DNA from 2 places in the Scandinavium tedordense genome. Region 2 is predicted to be linked to the other one. Evidence: predicted binding sites of a transcription regulator. Region 2 holds the regulator's gene; the other holds the start of a gene.
The links. The regulator Fur, encoded in region 2, represses iron uptake genes when iron is present. The targets are predictions, from matches to a motif close to ATAATAATGAGAACNACTATCAA.
Positions count from the first base shown of each region.

Region 1 (7,411 bases), on a different contig from region 2:
ACCCTGACGATCCGCATCGACCTGCCGGGTGGCGAGCGCCTGTAACGCCGGAGCACCCATTCCGCCCAGCGCAAACAGCGGCATTATCGCGAACACCACCCAGCCTTCACGGGTAAAGGCCAGGATCAGCAGCGCACAGCAGGAGCAGGCAACGCCCAGCAGAACCGCGCCCCGTTCACCCAAAAGACGGGTCGCCGGGCCGGGTAAAAACGCCTGTACCAGCGTCTGACATACGCCAAACGCGCCGAGCGACAGGCCAATCCACATGCCGTTCCAGGCGAAAGTGTCTGAACCCCACAGCGCCCAACAGGTACCGTACACTTCACCGGTGGCGCTAAGAATGAAGAAGACCAGCACCAGCGGCATCAGCTTTTTCATTGAGAACACCCAACGCAGCGGTTGGAGAGGATTAAGCGCGGAAAGTTTCAGTGAACGATGCGCCGGAACGCGCGATTCTGGCAATAAAAACAGCGCCATCAGCAGGTTACAGGTGTTGAGTACTGCGGCCACCAGAAACGGCAGGCGAATCCAGGTATCTCCCAGCACGCCGCCTAATACCGGGCCAATAATAAAGCCGATGCCAAACATGGCGTTGAACAGACCAAAACGGCGCGCGCGCTGTTCAGGTTTTGAAATATCGGTGATGTAGGCGGTGGCGACGGAAATGTTAGCGCTGGTCAGCCCGGCAATCGCACGGCCAACAAACAGCATCCAAAGATGAGGCGCGAACGCCATCACGATATAGTTGATAGCCGCACCGGCAAGGGAGATGAGCAGCACCGGTCGACGACCAATGTTATCGCTTAACGCGCCCAGCATCGGGGCGAAAATAAACTGCATCGCGGCATACAGCGCCGTCATGATGCCAATATACGGTGCGATGTGGGTGGTGTTCGCCACGTCTTCCAGCAGCCGTGGAAGAATAGGGAAGATAAGACCAATGCCCACCGCATCGAGACAGATTGTTGTGAAGATAACAATCAGGGATTTATTCATCGTGATTCTCTGAAAGGGAAAATAGTGTACCGAACACAAAAGTATACCGAGTACATATTGAGTCTGCGCGATCGCCGAAGAGTTGTCAACGACGCCAACGGAAAGGAGTATGATCGAACAGGCGAGAGCGGCTTAAGACTGCAAAAAGAAGCCCCGGCGAGCGCCGGGGCGAGAACATCAGAATGTATACCCTACGTTCACTGAGACATTCCGCGGTTCGCCGTATACCGCCGAGTCACCAAGCCAGCTGTAATAGCTGCGGTCGAAGAGGTTGTTAACATTAGCCTGAACGGCGACCTGTTTGTTGACCTGATATCGGGCAAACAGGCTCGCCAGCGGGAAGCTTCCCTGATAAATACGCTGCGTTTCGCCGTCCGGACCGACTGCATCCTGGAAGGTTTTATTCTGCCAGGTCATCCCGCCGCCGATGGTCAGGTCTGCAAGCGTGGGCACCTGATAACGGGTGAACAGCTTGAAGGTGGTCTGCGGCATATTGCTGTTAAACCGGCCTTCCGAATCCCGCGCGACGTACCGCGTCGCGCCGAACGTCATCTGCAAGTTATCCGTCAGCGCGCCGTTTAATTCAAATTCCGCACCTTTGCTGACGGCGCCTTTCGCCGGACGGTAGGCCTGCTCGCTGCCGCCATTCACAAATTCACCTTCCACTTCCTGCCCGACGTTTTCTTGTTCGATGCGGAAAATCGCGAAAGTAGCCGTCAGGCTGCCGTTGAACCAGTCGGATTTGAGCCCCGTTTCGTAGTTTTTCCCGGTAATCGGTGAAAGATACTGGCCGCTTGAGTCGCGTTTGGTTTGCGGCTGGAAGATAGAGGTGTAACTGGCATACGCCGACCAGGTGTCATCGATGTCATACACCAGACCGCCGTACGGCGTAATGTTGTTTTTGCTCATGTCACCGCTGCTGCCGATGGTGCTCCATTGGGTGTAACGCGCACCCACGATCAGCGAAAGCGGATCGGCGAGAGACAGGCGGGCTGCGGTGTAAGCCGATTTCTGCCTTACGATGTCATCGGCGTTCTGATACCAGTCACCCCATTGCGGATCGATCACATTGCCGGTCCAGCCATTGTTGAAGATACCCATTTGTTCGCTATCCAACGGGCCATCGGCGCTGAAAGTCGAATTATGCTGACGGCTGTAACTCACGCCAGCCACCAGCTGATGCTGACGACCCAGCAGTTCAAACGGGCCGCTGGCGTAGGTGTCAATGGAGTCCAGATGGCGTTCGCCGCGGTCTTTACTGCCAAAACCGGTGGTCCCTTCGCCGGTGATTTCGTCCGGGTTGCCCATCACATAAAGCAGCTTGTCGTTAAACGTTTGCTCCGCGTGTGTACCGTTCACGCGGAAGATCCAGCCGTTGTCGAAGGTGTGAGTCAGATTGGCAAAGACTTTGCGCGAATTCAGGTTATATCGCGTCCAGTCGGCGGCACTGTTCAGGCTGCGATCGTAATCGGTACGCTTGCCGTTGCTGTACCACGTTGGCAGACCACCCCAGGTCGGGTTATCGGTGTTGCTTTCCTGATAGTCATAACCCAATGAGAGCAGCGTACTGTCGGTTACGTCGGCATCAATAACGCCGTACAAGAATTTTTTGGTCTTATGGTACCTGTCGAGCCAGCCGTCCTGATCCTGATAACCGGCAATCACGCGGGCACGCACGGAACCTTCCTGATTGAGCGGGGCAGAGAGATCGGCCACGTAGCGCTGATCGTTCCAGCTGCCGTAGCTGGCGCTCAGATTGCCGGTAAATGTTTTGCTGTCGGCATGTTTGCGTACCATATTCACCGACGCCGCCGGGCTTCCGGCACCTGTCATCAAGCCCGTTGCACCGCGAACCACTTCTATTCTGTCATAAATCGCCGTATCAGATGCCGCATCACCGTAGTTCCATACGTCGCTAACGGAGGTGGGGATATCGTCATAGGTGTAATTACTGATTTCAAATCCGCGTGAGAAGTAGGTCGAGCGCTCGCTGTCCACCACCTGCGCAGAAATACCGGTGGTGTTCGTCAGGACATCGCCGACATTTTCCAGATCCTGATCCTTCATACGTTGCTCGGTGATCACACTGAAAGACTGCGGCAAATCACGCGGTGCAAGCTGCATTTTGGTGCCCGCATGGGTCGATTTCACATTGTAATCATGCGTTTCGTCGTTGTCCGCACCGCTGCTGCCTTCGACGATCATCGTTTGTTCGCTCTCAGGACTGGCAGAAAGCGCCTGAGGTGAATAGAGCAGGGCATGGATAGCTGACGCGAGCAGTGAAACGGTCATTAAATTTTTGCCAGACGTGCGGCGGCCGCAGCTGGCTTCCTTGCAGATAAAAAACATAAAGATTCCTGTCAGAATTATTGTTATGTGAAGCGCTGTCGTTTCTATGGATGCCCAGGCTCTCATGGCCCGGTGCGTGAAATGCGGAGAACGACTTAATAAGAATGGTAATAATAATTATTTGCTTTTGCGTCGTCGCGCAAGAGTTTAACTCCATGTGTAACAATTTGTGAATTCAGAGTCGCCTGATAACCCTGCTTTTCAATGGGTTTACAGAAATAACGCAAATGCTTATGATTCTCATTAATATAAAAACCACACCGATTTTCCCATTTTGGGCAGGGTTCTTTCCTTTTACGGAGTTTCAGATGCTATTTCCCTTCACGCAGTACAAAACAACACTCGCCCTCGCGTTAACCGCGGCTTTCAGCTTGTCGACCTTTAACGCTCAGGCACAGACTGCGGTGCCGGGTGTGTCGGAAAAGGTGGTGGGTGATGGACTGTATGAAATGGTGTATTTGCCAGAAGCAAAGGCCCTGTACGTCGCCAGTGCACAGGGTTTTAAAGATGTAAACGGCGGGGCGTTATACCGTCTTGACCCGGCTACGCTGAAAAAAACCGGTGAGACCTTTACCGATTACAAAAACTTCGGCATGACGATGGATCCTGGCGGGAAGGTGTTTTACACCACCAACACGCTAGACGGCGGGGTATCGAAAGTGGATGCCGAAAGCGGAAAAGTGCTGCAACGACTGATGTTTGAAGGCAAAGACAAAGACGGCGACCCGGTGGGGGCGCGAGAAATCTTCTGGCACAACGGCATGCTGTTTATCGGCGGCGTCGCGGACCCAGGTTTTATTTCGGTCGTCGACGCAAACACCATGACGCTAAAACATCGGATCGAAAATGCCGGCAAATGGGTCACTGGTATTATCTATTCCCCGGTCACTCAGCGTATCTATGCGGCTAACGGGGGCGGTGAAATTCTCATGATCAATCCGGAAACCTACAAAATAGAACAGCGCTGGACACCTGGCGATGGGAAAACGTATTTGTTCCTGAACATGGCGGAAGACGCCAAAACCGGTCGGCTGTTCGTGACTGATGATTCAAAAGCCAAAGTGACGCTGGTCATTGATGAACGGACTGGCAAGGTGCTTAAACGTATTGAAGGTGACGCGTTAGGGATTAAATTTAATGATAAGCGCAACGAAATTTATATCAGCCAGCGTGAGTCGAAGAAAGTACTGCAGCTTGACGCCACCAGTTATGCAGTGAAACACAGTTGGTCTTTTGACAGCCATCCAAATAGCCTGCTTATCTCGCCGGATGGACAGTCGCTGTATGTAACGGTCAAGCAGGAATTTAATGAAGACAACACCACCAAAGGCCCGGATAGCGTGGTTCGTATTGCACTGAACTGAGCCTGTTGCGCATAAAAACCACGCCTGGCGTGGTTTTTTGCTTTTGGCTGTTAAAGGCATTGCTTATTCGTTTGGGTGCTATGTATATTTTAGGTGAATAAAAACGAGAGAAAAAATATGAGCAAGAGCAATCACCTCGCAGACCGCATCCAACAGCTTCAACCTTCCGCCATTCGTGAACTGTTAAAACACAGTAAAATGCCAGGCGTTATTTCGCTGGCAGGCGGTATCCCGTCGGGAGAGTTATTCGATAAAGAAGGGCTTATCCAGGCCACCCAACTCGTCGTCGAAGAGAACTTCGGTGAGGCGTTCCAGTACGGTTTAACAGAAGGGACCGTCGAATTACGCGATCATCTGGTCGGGCTGTGTAAATCTCGCGGAATTGACACCACGGTTGACCGTCTGCTGGTCACTTCGGGTTCGCAGCAGGCGCTGGATTTGCTGATCCGTTCGCTTGCTAACCCGGGCGATGTGTTTGTTGTAGAGCGCCCAACGTATTTGGCGACCCTGCAAATTCTCAGTCTGACCAACGCCACCGTGCAGTCGGTCGGCAGCGACGCTGACGGGATGCTCGTCGATGAGCTGGAAACGCTGTTGCACACTACGCGCATCAAAGCTGTCTACATTGTACCGACCTTCGGTAACCCGAGCGGGACTACGCTGAGCGCAGAACGTCGTGAAAAACTGGTCAAACTGGCGATCAAACACGACTTCGTGATAATCGAAGACGATCCGTATGGCGCAATCAGCTTTACCGAAGAACGTCAGAAAACCCTGTTCCAGACCGCCGCTGAACTGGGCGACCATGACAGCGTGGTCTACACCTCGACATTCTCAAAAATTCTGGCACCGGGCCTGCGCGTGGGCTGGATTATTCTGCCGGAATGGATGAAGCAGAAAGTGGCGATTGTAAAGCAGGCGACCGATCTTCACGCCAACTCATTTACCCAATCTCTGGTGGCGGCGTATCTGACCCTGAATCGCCTTGACCCGCAAATCGCGCTGATCCGTGACGCCTATAAGCAAAAATGCCTGGCGCTGTCGCGCTTCCTGAAAGAGGAACTCGGCGATCACATCACCTTTAATCAGCCGCAGGGTGGTATGTTCCTGTGGGCGCAGTTCCGTTATGACTTCGACACCACCAAATGGCTGAAGCAGACGCTGGATAAAGGCGTGGTTTACGTGCCGGGTGAGTTCTTCTTTAGCGATCATGCAGACAAGAAAACGCTGCGTTTCTCTTACGCAACCGCCACCGAAGAGCAGCTGTACGAAGCCGTTAAACGACTTAAATCTGCATTGTAATTTCTGCATGTTTCGCCCGGTGGTGCTCTGCTGCCGGGCCAATATTTACCTCATCGCAGCGGCATTCTCCCGCATCCATTCCGCCAATGAATCCAGCGTCGGGCGCAGTGATTTCCCGAGCGCGGTAATCTGATATTCCACACGTGGCGGCACTTCGGCAAATACGTGTCTGGTTACTAATCCCCGAGCTTCAAACTGGCGCAGTTGGCGAGTGAGTTCTTTTTGAGTAATAGGGTCGACTGCGCGCTGTAATTCGCTGAATCGGACCGGCTCATCAATCAGGATCAGCCGATAGAGGATCGGGATCGCCCATTTTCCGGCAATCAGGTTTACAAAACCAACCATCGGACATTCCGACCCTGCGGTTGGTAAAAGGAAAATATTTTTTGTCATGCAAACTCCCGTCGTTCGTCAATGCATACCAGGACGTGCCTTAGTATCCAAAAGGTGCCTACTATCTAAAAGATACTATAGCGCAAATAATGGCGTCACCAGCAAAATACGAGGTGACATAATGGGCAGACTTGATGGCAAATACGCATTAATTACCGGCGGTACCAGCGGTATTGGTCTTGAAACCGCCAGGCAATTTCTGGCAGAAGGTGCGACGGTAGCGATTACTGGACGTAGCGAATCAGGCCTACAGGCCGCGAGGGAACAGCTCGGTGAAAATGTGCTGATTCTCAAAAGTGATGCGGGCGATTTAGGCCAACAACAACAGTTGGCCGGTGCATTACGCGAACAGTGGCCACAGCTGGATATCCTTTTTGCTAACGCCGGTGATGTCACGCATCAGTCGCTTGAGGCGTGGGATGAACGCGCATATGACCGTCTGATGAGCGTCAATCTCAAAGGGCCGTTCTTCCTCATCCAGGCGCTGTTACCGATGCTGGCGAATCCGTCATCGGTGATTGTCTGCGGGTCAGTGAGCGCCCGGATTGGCTTACCGCAGAGCAGCGTTTACGCCGCCAGTAAAGCGGCGATTCTATCACTGGCACGCACGTTGTCGGGCGAGCTTCATCCCCGAGGGATCCGCGTTAACGGCTTAAGCCCTGGCCCAACAGAAACTCCGGCGCTGGGTAAACTGGGCAATGGCGTGGCACAGGAAAAATTGCGCGAGGGTATCCGTCAACTGGTGCCGATTGGGCGTTTAGGCACCTCGTATGAATTGGCGAAAGCCGCGGTATTTCTGGCCTCCGATGAATCTGCGTATATTGTTGGGACCGATTTACTGGTCGATGGCGGCGTAGGGAATCTATAACACCTGCCAGCGCTCTCCTTCGCGGAGGGCGCTTCCCGCAATTATCACAAAAATGTGAATATTCCGCGAGGATCTCGTAACCCTTTCCCCGCTACAGTCAGGACATCACCTCCACGTTGTCCTTGCTGAGGCTTCAACT
Region 1 covers NZ_JALIGG010000058.1:586,437-593,847, reverse strand. The annotation lists gene MUU46_RS22225 (TCR/Tet family MFS transporter) at 1-996, opposite strand, end outside; gene fhuE (ferric-rhodotorulic acid/ferric-coprogen receptor FhuE) at 1,174-3,345, opposite strand; gene MUU46_RS22215 (YncE family protein) at 3,654-4,709, shown strand; gene MUU46_RS22210 (aminotransferase-like domain-containing protein) at 4,827-6,011, shown strand; gene MUU46_RS22205 (winged helix-turn-helix transcriptional regulator) at 6,057-6,404, opposite strand; gene MUU46_RS22200 (SDR family oxidoreductase) at 6,526-7,272, shown strand.
Region 1: a site for Fur is predicted at 3,573-3,595, ahead of fhuE (ferric-rhodotorulic acid/ferric-coprogen receptor FhuE). Genes of this name have one in related genera too.

Region 2 (7,411 bases):
ATATCAACGATATCTGCCAGCCCTTCGATAAACGGCTGAACCAAATCTTGCTCTTTGATATGCCCGGATGCATACGCCGCATCCAGAGACATGCGCTTCACGCCGTTCAGGCCATCAGCCAGTAATGCGTTTGCGCGGTCTTCAACCACTTTGGTAACGTTGGTATCAGCCGGACCACCGTTTGGCGGGTTGTACTTGATACCACCATCGTCCGGCGGGTTATGGGACGGGGTGATGACGATGCCATCAGCCTGTGCGCCACCTTTTTTATTGTGAACCAGGATAGCGTTGGAGACCGCAGGCGTTGGAGTGTAGCCGTTGTTTTCCTGCACAATCACATCCACACCGTTGGCCGCCAGCACTTCCAGTACAGAAATGATCGCTGGCTCTGACAGGGCGTGGGTATCCTTGCCGACATAGCACGGCCCGGTAACGCCATTTTTTGCGCGTTCTTCCGCAATCGCCTGCGCAATGGCCAGGATATGCGGTTCATTGAAGCTGTGACGCGCAGCGCTACCACGGTGGCCGGACGTTCCGAATTTTACCGCATGTTCTGCGTTACCCACTTCCGGTTTCAGCACGTAGTACTGAGACGTCAGCTGGGCGACGTTGATCAAATCACTCTGCTGTGCAGGCTGACCCGCACGGTTATGAGTTGCCATTGCCTGGTCCTTCTTATGCTTAGATGGTGCCGCAAACCTTTTCAATTAATTCCGCGGGGAACTGCATTGACTGCATGATGTGTTCAACCATGCTGCATTTACGACCGGTATTGGTGTTGGTGATAACCCAGTAAGGGGTTTCTGGTACCTGCTTAGGCTTGGTCTGATTGCCGTTTTTCAGCAGCGTTGCTTCGTCAGAGGAGAAGTAAACGCGCGTACGGCCATGCAGCGACTCGGTAGCCTGAGCAAATGACTTGCTGTCTAAAGCGTAAAGTGTAGTCAGCACCAGCAGGAAGCGGTTGACCGCTTTTTTCTGCTCGGCGTATTCGTCAGAAAGCATCAGCTCGCGCATGGCGCGAACGTTATCTTTTGTTGAAGACACTTTTTTAACCGCAGCGACGACCGGTGCAGACGCGGATGCCGGAGTTTCTTTGGCTACGGTTGATGCTGCCGCCTGCGATACGGCAGAAAATTTCAGCATACGCCTTAAAATGTCGGATGCGCTCTCGCCAATGTGCTTAGTGTGGCTGGCAATAAAGCCGTAGAGTTCGTCATCAACTTCGATCGTTTTCATCTTAATCCAGTGAGATATCTTTTCTGAATACAAGTTGTTGGGATTATAAGGACAAAACCCAACAGCGGATAGCGTGTCGGCAAAAACTCAGACGACTACTGAGTGTTGCAGCCGGGCGGCAGAATGTTCAACATGATACCCTAACCCGACGTAGCGAAAAAAAGAACTTTGCCATGAAATTAAACAGCCGAGCGCAAACTGCACAAAACCTGCACACTAATTCTCCCATCGTCCTCGTTCACGGCCTTTTCGGTAGCCTTGATAACCTCGGGATCCTCGCCCGGGATCTGGTTGCCGACCACAATATCCTGCAAGTCGATATGCGTAACCATGGCCTTTCCCCTCGCGACCCGGAGATGACCTACGCCGCAATGGCGCAGGATCTTGTCGATACGCTCGATGCAAACGGCATTGAGAAGGCGAGTCTGATTGGCCATTCAATGGGCGGTAAAGCGGTGATGGCGTTTACGGCGCTAGCCCCTGAACGTGTTGAAAAACTGGTGGCGATTGATATCGCTCCGGTGGCTTATCAGGTGCGCCGTCACGATGAGATTTTTGCCGCCATTAACGCCGTGACCGACGCAGGCGTGTCCAGCCGCCAGCAGGCCGCGGATGTAATGCGCCAGCATATAGATGAAGAAGGCGTGATTCAGTTCCTGCTGAAGTCGTTCGTCGACGGTGCGTGGCGATTCAACGTGCCAGCGTTGTGGGATCAATATCCCCATATCGTTGGCTGGGAACCGATTCCTGCCTGGGACCACCCTGCCCTGTTTATCCCTGGTGGAAATTCGCCTTACGTCACCGCAGAGTACCGCGACGCGTTACTTGCACAGTTCCCGCAGGCCCGCGCGCACGTGATCGCGGGTGCCGGACATTGGGTTCACGCAGAAAAACCGGATGCGGTGCTGCGTGCGATTCGTCGATACCTGGCAGAATGATTAAAATCCGAGCAAGCAAGCGCCATTGTGCCTCCCGGCGTTGGCGTCCGGGTTTCGCTGATGTATGATTGCGCGCTATCTGCGCCGGGCCTGTCGTCTGGCGGCTTGTTTCCCCGAAGTCACTCTGAATCATGGCAAAAGAACAAACGGACCGAACGACATTAGATTTGTTCGCAAATGAGCGTCGCCCGGGAAGGCCGAAAACCAATCCGCTCTCGCGCGACGAACAATTACGCATAAATAAGCGTAATCAGCTTAAACGCGACAAAAGCAACGGTCTCAAACGCGTTGAGCTAAAGCTCAATAACGATGCCGTGGATGCGCTCAATGAACTGGCTGATGCCAGAAATATGAGCCGCAGCGAGCTTATCGAAGAGATATTGTTGCAACAACTGGCTGCATTACACGGCCAGGAACTTGTCTGAAAATACGGCAAAAAATCACTTTCATTTAGCAGAGAGTGCAGTACGGCGCGATTGCAGTTTCCGCGCACTTCTCCTCCTGCTATCATTGCCTTTATCTGTGGGCAACATTCCACCATCATTTCAATACGTTTCAAGAGGTTATTTTACTCATGGCAATCACAGGTATTTTTTTCGGCAGCGACACGGGTAACACCGAAAATATCGCGAAGATGATCCAGAAGCAGCTTGGCAAAGACGTTGCCGAGGTGCATGACATTGCCAAGAGCAGTAAAGAAGATCTCGAAGGTTTCGATATTCTGCTGCTGGGTATCCCTACCTGGTACTACGGTGAAGCACAGTGTGACTGGGACGACTTCTTCCCGACGCTGGAAGAGGTAGACTTCAACGGTAAGCTGGTCGCACTGTTTGGCTGTGGCGATCAGGAAGATTACGCAGAATATTTCTGTGATGCGTTGGGTACCATCCGCGACATCATCGAACCGCGCGGCGCAACTATCGTTGGCCACTGGCCGACCGAAGGCTACCATTTCGAAGCCTCTAAAGGTCTGGCTGATGACGCCCATTTTGTGGGTCTGGCCATTGACGAAGATCGCCAGCCAGAGCTGACCGCTGAGCGTGTCGAAAAATGGGTGAAACAAATCTCCGAAGAGCTGCACCTCGAAGAGATCAAGAACGCCTAATGATTTAGTACGGTGCAGCATCCGTGCTGCGCCGTATTAGCGATACGTTGTGTTAAATTAATAGATAAAAGCAATTAAATTAATCGCTACAAATTTTTAACTTTTGAGCACATGTCTGTACAATGTCACCTGTTTTGACGAGGTCGGATGTTTCGCTTTGCAGATGATGCCTCGTTTTTGAAAAGCATACTTTGCTCAGGGTTTACGTTCCCATTTAGGCCAGGCAGTCCTATAATGAGACGCATTATCCTGAATTCATTCTTAGTAATACTTCCCCATAGGGAAGTGTATCGCCTAGCAACAGGACTGATTCCGCATGACTGACAACAATACCGCATTAAAGAAGGCAGGCCTGAAAGTCACGCTTCCTCGTTTGAAAATTCTGGAAGTGCTTCAGGGGCCGGACAATCACCATGTCAGTGCGGAAGACCTTTATAAACGCCTCATTGATATGGGCGAAGAGATTGGTCTGGCAACGGTTTATCGCGTTCTGAACCAGTTCGACGATGCCGGCATTGTCACCCGCCACAACTTCGAAGGCGGCAAGTCTGTTTTCGAACTGACTCAGCAGCATCATCACGATCACTTAATCTGCCTCGACTGCGGCAAGGTTATTGAGTTCAGTGATGACTCTATCGAAACGCGTCAGCGCGAAATCGCCACTCGACATGGCATTCGTCTGACCAACCATAGCCTTTATCTTTATGGCCACTGCGCAGAAGGCGACTGCCGTGAAGATGAACACGCACACGACGCCGCTGAGAAATAATCAGCGTTTGCTCAAAAGCAAAAAGCCAACCTCGCGGTTGGCTTTTTTTGGCATAAATTTCAGGCAATCACAGAGGCCGATAGTTGAGGGTTATGGCTTTGTGGTTGTCGTGTTGTTGTTACGAATTTCCTTCCAAATCTGGTCACAGCGGGCTTTCACCGCCTGATCGTTGCCGGTATGCGTCGCCTGGATGCACTGTTGATAATCCAGAACCCGCACGGTTTCCTGATTGGCAAACTGCTGATGTGACTTCTCGGTTTTCAGTACGTCCAATACATTCTGACACGCCTGGATTTTATCCGGGTTGCCTTCGGCGGTGTTAATACACGCGCTGTACGCCTCTTTGAGCTTGTTATCTTCCTGTGGCGCCTGGGGTTGTGCGCATGCAACCAGCCCGGATGCCATCATAGCGATGAGAATCAATTTTTTCATGATACGGCCTCATAGGCGCGCGGCGACGTTAACGCTGCCGCGCGACTTGTCAGAAAATGGTGAACGGGGCGATAACAATGAATTTCACGTCACGCTCATCCTGGAAGATATTGCCGTACCCCCCGCCATAGCTCGGGATGTCGGAGTGGTTGTCGTATTGAGTAAAGTGCAGCTTGAACAGCGTGCCTTTCGCTCGCCCTTCCTGAACGGTGTACATCGCGTCGAGGCTGTAAGCTGACTCTTTAATTTTGTTTGAGGCGATATCTTCGCGCTGACCTGCACTATTGATAAGCCAGTCAGACGGTTTAGCATCCCAGGCATAAACATAAGACGCGCCCACGGCCCAGCCCGGCATATCCCAGTTTTTCAGATCATACATACCGCCGAAGAACACCGCTTTTTCGCCGTTGGCGTTGAAGTCTGAGCGGTTATCCCACCAGATATCCAGTCGGCCGTTGGAAGAAGCATAGGTTGGGGTCATACGCTGAAGGAAGTAACCCTGCTGCCCTTCCGCTTTTACCCATGTTCCTTCGAGACGCAGGTCAACAACGTCGCCCACTTTATAACCTAAGGTCAGAGCCTGTAGCCACGCGGTACCGTCATAGATATCGTTGATAGTGTTGCTGCTGACGGTGTCACGCGCACCGTAGAACTGGTAGCTGGTCGAGAGCGGCGCCCCGGCGACATCAAATTTATAGCTGGCTTTGGCGAAGTACTGATCCATAAAGCCTTCAGCCTGACCAAATGCTGCTTCGAGCACCAGGTCATTTTTGAAGTCGTATTTAGCACCGATGGAGTGCAGATACTCCACTTTGGTTTTCTTGTCGTTCTGATAGAAATGATCAGTTTCAAGGTGCCACGGAGCTTTGTACTCGTTGGTCCACATATACGAGAAGCTCAACGCCCCGGCATCCCCGTAGTCAAAGTTTGCCCCGGCTTCAGCACCCTGATAAGTACCCGGCATGAAGCTCCAGTGCGGCGCTAACAGGGTCTGGCCAGTAGGCTGAATATAACCTGCGCGTGCCCAGGTCGGCCCCAGTTTAAATTTCGCGGCGGCTTTATACAGACTGATCCCACTCTTATCGCCAGACCAGTCTTCGTCATAGCCTTTATTAACAGAGGAGAACGCGATTTCGTTTGGGTGACCGCTTTCGGCGGATTCAGCCATTTCGATTGCGGTGAAGGCCGCAATATCCAGGCCGATAAAATCTGCAGCATAACCCGACTGGAAGTCGAGATTGGCGTTCCAGGTGGAGTGAGAAAGGTTGGTTTTGTACTTGTCGCCGTCGGTTACATCTTTACGGTCACGCTCGCGCTGCCAGTAATAGATGCCGCCGGTTAAGGTTGAATCGTCTATGAATCCTGCTGCACTGGCTTGCGGAACTGCCAACCAGCCCGACATTGCGGTGACCCCGGCAATAGCCAGCGCCAGCGTACTACGTTTGCCACTGAACGTACGCATGTGTATATCCTCTTTGACTTTTAAAAACGCGTTCGCAAAGCGAACAGCGATAAAAATTAAGTACTGCAAAAAAGTAGCGAGGCAGAAAAGTCCTAACGCTATGCATGTAGACTATTTTTCGCGACGCGAATTATCAATCCTTTTTCCGCACGAAAATGCAAGATTATGACAGGGCGCACATATTTGATTGCGTTTTGTTACACATGCACGTTTCAGCATGAAGCGACGAAAACCGCTAATAGCAGGGGCTTATCAATAAGAAAGGGAAAATGGCACTAAAAAATGTAACAAGGCCGAGGCGCTGTTTCATGAATGAAAATGATATTATTTCGCATCACGAAAATGACATAAAAAAAGCGCCGCATTGCGCGACGCTTTTTATTTTCAGCAAAAGCGAAACTTATTCGCCCGCTTTTGCCCAGGTATCACGCAGGCCAACGGTACGGTTAAATACCAGCTTCTCTGCGGTGCTGTAGCGGCTGTCGAGACAGAAGTAACCTTCACGTTCGAACTGGTGCGCTTTACCCGTTTGCGCGGCTTTCAGCGACGGCTCAGCATAGCCCTGCTTGATAACCAGTGATTCCTGGTTAATGACGGACAGGAAATCTTCTGCCGCGCCCGGGTTTGGTACGCTGAACAGACGATCATACAGGCGAATCTCAACCGGCAGCGCGTGACCTGCGCTTACCCAATGGATAACGCCTTTCACTTTACGGCCATCAGCCGGATCTTTACTCAGGGTTTCCGCATCGTAAGTACAGAAGATGGTGGTGATGTTACCTTCCGCATCTTTTTCAACGTGTTCGGCTTTGATGACGTAGGCATTACGCAGACGCACTTCTTTACCCATCACCAGGCGCTTGTACTGTTTGTTCGCTTCTTCTCGGAAATCAGCACGATCGATCCAGATCTCGCCGCTGAACGGTACATCACGGCTCCCCATTTCTGGTTTGCTCGGGTGGTTCGGCATAGTGACGATTTCGCTTTCGCCCTGCGGATAGTTTTCGATAACCAGTTTAACCGGATCGATAACCGCCATCGCACGTGGCGCATTTTCATTCAGATCTTCACGAATGCAGGATTCCAGAGAGGCGATTTCTATGGTGTTGTCCTGTTTGGTCACGCCAATGCGCTTGCAGAACTCGCGGATAGACGCGGCGGTGTAACCACGACGACGCAGACCGGAGATGGTTGGCATACGCGGGTCATCCCAGGCTTCCACATGCTTGTCGGTCACCAGCAGGTTCAGCTTACGCTTCGACATTACGGTGTATTCCAGGTTCAGGCGTGAGAACTCGTACTGACGCGGATGAACCGGGATGGAAATGTTGTCGAGCACCCAGTCATACAGACGACGGTTGTCCTGGAATTCCAGCGTACACAACGAGTGCGTAATGCCTTCCAGCGCATCGCTGATGCAGTGGGTGAAGTCATACATCGGGTAGATGCACCACTTACTGCCAGTCTGG
Region 2 covers NZ_JALIGG010000057.1:295,225-302,635, reverse strand. The annotation lists gene pgm (phosphoglucomutase (alpha-D-glucose-1,6-bisphosphate-dependent)) at 1-662, opposite strand, end outside; gene seqA (replication initiation negative regulator SeqA) at 682-1,236, opposite strand; gene ybfF (esterase) at 1,410-2,174, shown strand; gene ybfE (LexA regulated protein) at 2,306-2,599, shown strand; gene fldA (flavodoxin FldA) at 2,749-3,279, shown strand; gene fur (ferric iron uptake transcriptional regulator) at 3,596-4,048, shown strand; gene chiQ (ChiQ/YbfN family lipoprotein) at 4,139-4,480, opposite strand; gene chiP (chitoporin ChiP) at 4,530-5,942, opposite strand; gene glnS (glutamine--tRNA ligase) at 6,343-7,411, opposite strand, start outside.